Regions from separate parts of the Pseudomonas canadensis genome, predicted to be linked through region 3. Evidence: riboswitches for the same ligand, from Rfam matches in the RefSeq annotation. Region 3 holds a riboswitch; each other region holds the start of a gene.

Region 1 (2,195 bases), 2.3 Mb from region 3:
GCGTGTCCCAATCGTTGATATGGCCCTTGACGAAGTAGCTCAAGCGCTCGTTGATCGCCTGTTCGAAAGTGGCCGTGGCGATCTGTTGCACGCGGTCGTTGGTGGTCTTGTAGTTGTTTACCGGCCGCGCGAAATCAAGGTTGGCATCGGCATATTGGTAGAACAGCTCCAGGCGCGAGTCATCGCCAAACGACTGGATGGCCTTGGTGCCTAAGGTGGTCACTTCGTACGAGCGTTTTTTGTCGCTGACGCGGCCGCTGTAGTCGCTGTTGCGAAACGGCTGGTAGCCTTCGGAGGCGTTGCGGCTGACATACGCCAGCAGGCCGAGGTCTCCCCAACCGTTGGTGAAGATCTTCTCGACCCGCGCATCGCCGGTGGTGCCGCCGAAGGTATCGACTCCCAGGTTCACTTCACCGGACGTCTCGCGGGTCTGCGGGCTGCGCGTGACGATGTTGATTACCCCCGATACCGCCTGGGTGCCGAACAGCAGGCTCTGGCCGCCCTTGAGCACTTCGATGCGCTCGATGGCGTTGGCCGGCAGCGTGTCGAGGTACAGGCCGCCATACAGGCGGTTGTTCAGGCGTACGCCGTCGAGCAGGATCAGCGTGTCATCGTTGCGCCCGCCCAGCAGGGAATAGGTGCCGTAGTCGAATGGGCCGTTTTTCGGCGCCACGTAGAGGCCGGGGATGAACATCTGCATCACCCGCGTCACGTCGGCGGCGGGGCCGGCGCGTTCGATCTGTTCGCGGGTGACGATCTCCACTTTGCTGCCGTACTGGGCCATGGCGGCGACGGTGGTGGATTCCACGGAGGGGGCGGAGACGATCTGCTGGTTGAGTACCAGGGTGTTGTCGTCGGCCAGCAACAGGGGGCTGAACAGCGAGCCGAACAAAGGGATCAGGGAACGTCGAATCATAGTCTTCTCGAAAGTATCTTCGCAGAAGCACGCAGGAGAAGGCATCGCGCACACGCCGACACCGGCCCATGCCCGCCCACCGCAGGAGTTTGCCTAACAGAAATTCCAGGCCGGTCTCCGGGCTCTCGCGTATGGATCCCTTCACCTTCCCATGGCGCGCAGGCCACAGTGGTGTGTCGAAGGGGTCACGCGAATACCGTTGCGGGGGCAGCACCGGACTGGCTCAAAGAGCGTACCGGTTTCCCGTTTCACCCCAAGCACGGCGGCAGGGGGCACCTGAAACAGGGCGGCATCTGAACATTCGCATGACCGTTCGTCAACTCCGTCATCCAGGATTCTCAGGCTTTACTTGCCAGCAAGGGGGCGGCGCGGCATCGGCACCGCCCAACTCAATACCCACCTAGCGCTGAACAACAAATTCGAATCTAAGATCAAGTACCTTGGGACCCTGCGCGGTTGCTTCGGTTATGCGTTCGACCACACCCTGGTCTACGGCACGGCTGGTCTGGCCTATGGCGAAACCAGCCAGAACGTCGACATGTTCGGCCCCACAGGCAATACCCAGTTCAGCGACGACCAGAGCCATTTCAAGATGGGTTATACGGTGGGAGCTGGTATCGAACAGGCCATCCCCAAGAACCTGTCGTTCAAGACCGAATACCTGTACTACGACCTGGGTGAAGACAAGCTGAACGTCGCGGTGATTCCGGGCATCGGTGGAGCAGGGACTGGCTATGATTCCAAGTTCAATAACCATGGGCAGATGTTACGCGTCAGGTTGAACTGGAAGTTTGACTGACGTTGGAGCCTCAGGCGCAGAGGCTTTCAGCGTGCATCGGACGCGCGGGGCGGTGTTGATGGAACTCGCCCTGTCGCGGCTTGCGGTTTTTGCGGGTGTGGACCGCGTTCCAGATCGTGAAGTCGAACTGTGTGGCGGAAACGACATTTTCCTGGATCAGTGTGATGGGCGGCGGGGTGGCTGCATTTGAGTAGTGAGTATTCAGCGTGACCTCTAGTGTGTCCTTGTCTCGGTAACCGCTGAGTAGGGGGATTAGCGTGAAGGCATGATCGACACCTTCGGACTCGGTCGGTGTGCCGGCGAACAGTACGATTCCGACATAGACCTTGCGATCGTTCAAGCTGAACATGCACGGCCGGCACTGCGCGATGGACTCTCTCAGCAAAACTCTGAAAGGTGTACCCTCAAGGACACCCAGCGCCAGCAGCGAGTGGAGCTGGACGTCTGTTTCCAGCTGCAATATTTTCTTCTTCGCGCCCA
Region 2 (2,195 bases), 1.9 Mb from region 3:
AAAAGCCCCAAAGTAACCAAAGGGCTCTTGCCCCAACACTCGGCACCTCGCTCACGCTCGGTGTGCCCGTAATCCGACAGTGATTTGGGGGGCCGCCGCCACGCGCCATCCATGGCGCGGGGCGGCTAAACCGGCATCCCTGCCGGTTTACCCCCCAAATCCCTGCCGAATTCCGGCCAGCGTGTTTGACGGGGCGCCTAAGATCAAAATCAAAAGCAAGAGCACAGCGGCCTGACAGCCGGCTTGAGTGGTGTGAAGCAAAAGCAAAATCAAACGCGGTCCTGTAGGAGCCGGCTTGCCGGCGATGGTCTTCAACGATGACGCGGGGAATCAGACAAAACGCGGCGGTATCACGTTTTTCGCCGGCAAGCCGGCTCCTACAGGGACCGCGTATCTACGATGCGAAGCGAGTCGCTCTTGATCTTGATCTGAGGCGCCCCGTTAAACACGCTGGCCGAACGCAGGCTTGAATCCGTGGGTAACCCGGCAGGACGCCGGGTTAGCCGCGCTGGGCCAAGGATGGCCCATCGCGGCGGCCCACGGATTCAAGCCGGAGTGAGGGCACACCGAGCCTAGGCGAGGTGCCGAGTGTTGGGGCGAAGGCCTTTTGGTTACTTTTGGGCCTTTCCAAAAGTGACCCGCTGTAAGAGCGGAACCATAAGCCGCCGTTACCTAAACAATGGATATGCCCCCAACAACCCAATTGACTCCCCTCCCACCCCCATGCTCTCCTACACATCTTGTTTCGGGTGCCCCTCACAGGGTGAAACGGGAAACCGGTGCGTCATAGCGATATGACCAGTCCGGTGCTGCCCCCGCAACGGTAAGCGAGCGAAGTGTCAGATCCACTGTGCCTCCAAGGCATGGGAAGGCGACGCTTAATAGGCGCAATGCCCCTCGCAAGCCCGGAGACCGGCCCGAAAAAATCAGATAACAAACCCGCGGTGGGCGGGCGCTGTTTAAACCCTGCGTGCCCGGCTCGCGGGGTTTTCATGCGCTCGTTTCACCCTGACACCTGAAAGGGACGCGCCATGTCGATCATCAGCAGCACCTCGCACTCCGCCAGCAGCACCTCGACCCTGAGCCAACGCTTGACCGCCGCCATCGGCGCGTCGATCCTCGGCGCGTGCCTGGTGTATTTCGCCGGTTTCTCGCACATCGAGGCCGTACACAACGCCGCCCACGATACCCGCCACAGCGCCGCGTTCCCGTGCCACTGAGACCTGCCGACATGATCAAGCGTATCGCGCAAACCGCAGGTTTCACCGGCCTGGCGGCCGCCCTGCTGCTGACTCTGCTGCAAAGCTTTTGGGTCGCCCCGCTGATTCTGCAGGCGGAAACCTTTGAAAAAGCGCCGGCGGCTACCGAAGTGGCCCACGAACACGCCGAAGGTGCTGCCGCCCATACCCATGACGCCGAAGCTTGGGAGCCGGAAGACGGCTGGCAGCGCGTGCTGTCCACCACGGGCGGCAACCTGGTGGTCGCCGTCGGTTTTGCGCTGATGCTGGCCGGTCTCTACACGCTGCGTGCGCCAACCCGCACCGCCCAAGGGCTGCTGTGGGGTTTGGCCGGTTACGCAACTTTCGTGCTGGCACCGACGATGGGCCTGCCGCCTGAGCTGCCGGGCACTGCCGCCGCCGACCTGGCGCTGCGCCAGACCTGGTGGATCGGCACTGCGGCGTCTACCGCTGCCGGCATCGCCTTGATCGTGTTTGGTCGCAACTGGCTGCTGAAAGTACTGGGTGCAGCGATCCTCGCCGTACCGCACGTGATCGGCGCACCACAGCCGGAAGTGCATTCGATGCTGGCCCCGGAGGCCCTGGAAGCGCAGTTCAAGATCGCTTCACAGTTGACCAATGTCGCCTTCTGGCTGGCCTTGGGGCTGATCAGCGCCTGGTTGTTCCGCCGCAACCGTGATGATCAATACTCGGCATGATCCTGGTGGTCGGCCTGGGGTGCCAGCGGGGTTGTGACGTTCATACCCTGCTGGGCCTGTTTAATACTGCCCTCGCCGAGGGCAGCATCGAGCGCGATAAGATTACTGCGCTGGCCAGTATTGATTTGAAAAAAGACGAGCCGGGAATACTCGCATTGGCCGAAACGCTGAACCTGCCGCTGCACTGTTTCAGCGCCGAGCAGCTGACGACCTTTGAAGATCGCCTGAGCCACAAATCCGAGATCGCCTTCGCCCACAC
Region 3 (2,195 bases):
CTGGAGCAAAACTTTCATCGAAGCCAAGCGCGCACTCGCCATGGCCCCGACGACGGTTACCGCTAGCAAGTAAACTTAAAGTGATACTTGAAGTTTGACGTGTAAGCGCTAGAATCCCTGGACATTGTTGTAATCCGTTCGCGCGAGCTTTGCTTGCGCGTTCTGGTTTTCAGCGTTCGGCAGCGAAAGCCGCATCCAGACCAGGATTGTTCTGCCCATGTCGACCTCGGCCCGCCTGATCCTTATTCTTTGCGCCGCGCTGCTCAGCGCCTGCGCAAGTCGTCCACCGCCCGCGCCTGTAGCGGTTAAACCCAAGCCGGTGTTCAACTATTCCACCCAGAATTTCTCGCCTGCGGCTGAAGACGTACTCTTCCGCGCGCTGGGCCTGGTCGGCACGCCTTACCGTTGGGGCGGCAATACACCGGACTCCGGGTTTGATTGCAGCGGCCTGATCGGGTTTGTCTTCCGCGATGCTGCTGGCATCTCCCTGCCGCGTACCACCCGTGAACTGATCGTGATGCGCGCGCAGGATGTCAGCGAGCAAAATCTGCAGACTGGCGACTTGCTGTTCTTCGCCACAGGCGGCGGTTCACAGGTCAGTCACGCCGGCATCTACGTCGGTGAAGGCCGCTTTGTGCACGCGCCGCAAACCGGCGGTACGGTGAAGTTGGACACCTTGTCCAAGGCGTATTGGCAGAATGCCTACCTGAGCGCCAAGCGCGTATTACCGGGGAATCTGGCGCGGAATCCCTGAATTGGCAGAGATCCAAATGTGGGAGCGGGCTCGCTCGCGAATGCGGTCTGTCAGTTTGTTAATGTGCTGACTGACACACCGCATTCGCGAGCAAGCCCGCTCCCACATTGGTTTTGTGGTGGGTTTAATTGACGCTCCACCCCCAACCCACTAACCTTCGCCGCTTGTTCCAGGTGCTCTGTGACCCATGGGTCGACGGAGTGAAACAGGGAAGCCGGTGAGTGAGCGCACTTGTACACAGTGCTGCCGCGATTCCGGCGCTGCCCCCGCAACGGTAAATGAGTCAAGACGCTGCCTTTTGCCACTGTATCGCTCGCGATATGGGAAGGCGCAGCGTCGGTCTGCGTGTCTATAAGACGTGCGTCACTCATGAGCCCGGAGACCGGCCTGCAACATCCAACAGCATCACGGTGGGCGATGCTTGGCTGTCTGTTTTTTCTTTTTCCTGCCCGCCGTTTTTGTCCAGCCCCAACGGAGAGCTGCCATGACCGATTCCCCCGACCGCGACGAACGCCACCTGGCGCGCATGCTGCGCAAAAAAGCCGTGATCGATGAACGCATCGCCAATTCCCCGAACGAGTGCGGCCTGCTGCTGGTGTTGACCGGCAACGGCAAAGGCAAGAGCAGTTCCGCGTTCGGCATGCTGGCCCGGGCCATGGGCCACGGCATGCAGTGCGGCGTGGTGCAGTTCATCAAGGGGCGTAACAGCACCGGTGAAGAGTTGTTCTTCCGCCGCTTCCCGGAGCAAGTGCGTTTTCATGTCATGGGTGAAGGCTTCACCTGGGAAACCCAGGACCGCCAGCGCGATATCGCCGCTGCCGAAGCCGCCTGGGCGGTTTCCCGCGAGCTGCTGCAGGACCCTTCTATTGGTCTTGTCGTACTTGATGAGCTGAACATCGCCCTCAAGCACGGCTACCTCGACCTGGACCAGGTACTCAGCGACCTGCAAGCCCGCCCGCCGATGCAACACGTGGTGGTCACCGGCCGTGGCGCCAAGCCTGAGCTGATCGAAATGGGCGACACCGTCACCGAAATGGGCATGCTCAAGCACGCGTTCCAGGCCGGTATCAAGGCACAGAAGGGCGTCGAACTTTGAATCAGCCCCGTCATTGCCCGGCCGTCTTGATCGCCGCACCGGCGTCCGGCCAGGGCAAAACCACTGTCACCGCCGCGCTGGCCCGTTTGCACCGCAACCTGGGGCGCAAGGTGCGCGTGTTCAAATGTGGTCCGGATTTCCTTGACCCGATGATCCACGAACGCGCCAGCGGTGCGCCGGTGTATCAGTTGGACATGTGGATGGTGGGCGAGCAGGAAAGTCGCCGCTTGCTGTGGGAAGCGGCAGGGGAGGCGGACCTGATCCTGATCGAAGGCGTGATGGGCCTGTTTGACGGCACGCCGTCCAGCGCCGACCTGGCGCGACACTTCGGCGTGCCTGTCTTGG

The links. Region 3 has a riboswitch for cobalamin ahead of cobO (cob(I)yrinic acid a,c-diamide adenosyltransferase). Riboswitches for the same ligand answer to the same signal wherever they lie in the genome.
Region 1: linked by a shared signal. The riboswitch ahead of RB216_RS10410 (TonB-dependent receptor plug domain-containing protein) and the one ahead of cobO (cob(I)yrinic acid a,c-diamide adenosyltransferase) in region 3 are both predicted to bind cobalamin.
Region 2: linked by a shared signal. The riboswitch ahead of RB216_RS12260 (CbtB domain-containing protein) and the one ahead of cobO (cob(I)yrinic acid a,c-diamide adenosyltransferase) in region 3 are both predicted to bind cobalamin.

What each region holds. Positions count from the first base shown of each region.
Region 1 covers NZ_CP133298.1:2,218,189-2,220,383, forward strand. The annotation lists gene RB216_RS10410 (TonB-dependent receptor plug domain-containing protein) at 1-916, opposite strand, end outside; cobalamin riboswitch at 1,008-1,211, opposite strand; gene RB216_RS10415 (outer membrane protein) at 1,266-1,715, shown strand; gene RB216_RS10420 (hypothetical protein) at 1,726-2,195, opposite strand, start outside.
Region 2 covers NZ_CP133298.1:2,670,426-2,672,620, reverse strand. The annotation lists cobalamin riboswitch at 731-935, shown strand; gene RB216_RS12260 (CbtB domain-containing protein) at 1,032-1,220, shown strand; gene RB216_RS12255 (CbtA family protein) at 1,232-1,936, shown strand; gene RB216_RS12250 (cobalamin biosynthesis protein) at 1,933-2,195, shown strand, end outside.
Region 3 covers NZ_CP133298.1:4,529,124-4,531,318, reverse strand. The annotation lists gene RB216_RS20935 (C40 family peptidase) at 1-73, shown strand, start outside; gene RB216_RS20930 (C40 family peptidase) at 218-754, shown strand; cobalamin riboswitch at 909-1,159, shown strand; gene cobO (cob(I)yrinic acid a,c-diamide adenosyltransferase) at 1,239-1,850, shown strand; gene RB216_RS20920 (cobyrinic acid a,c-diamide synthase CobB) at 1,847-2,195, shown strand, end outside.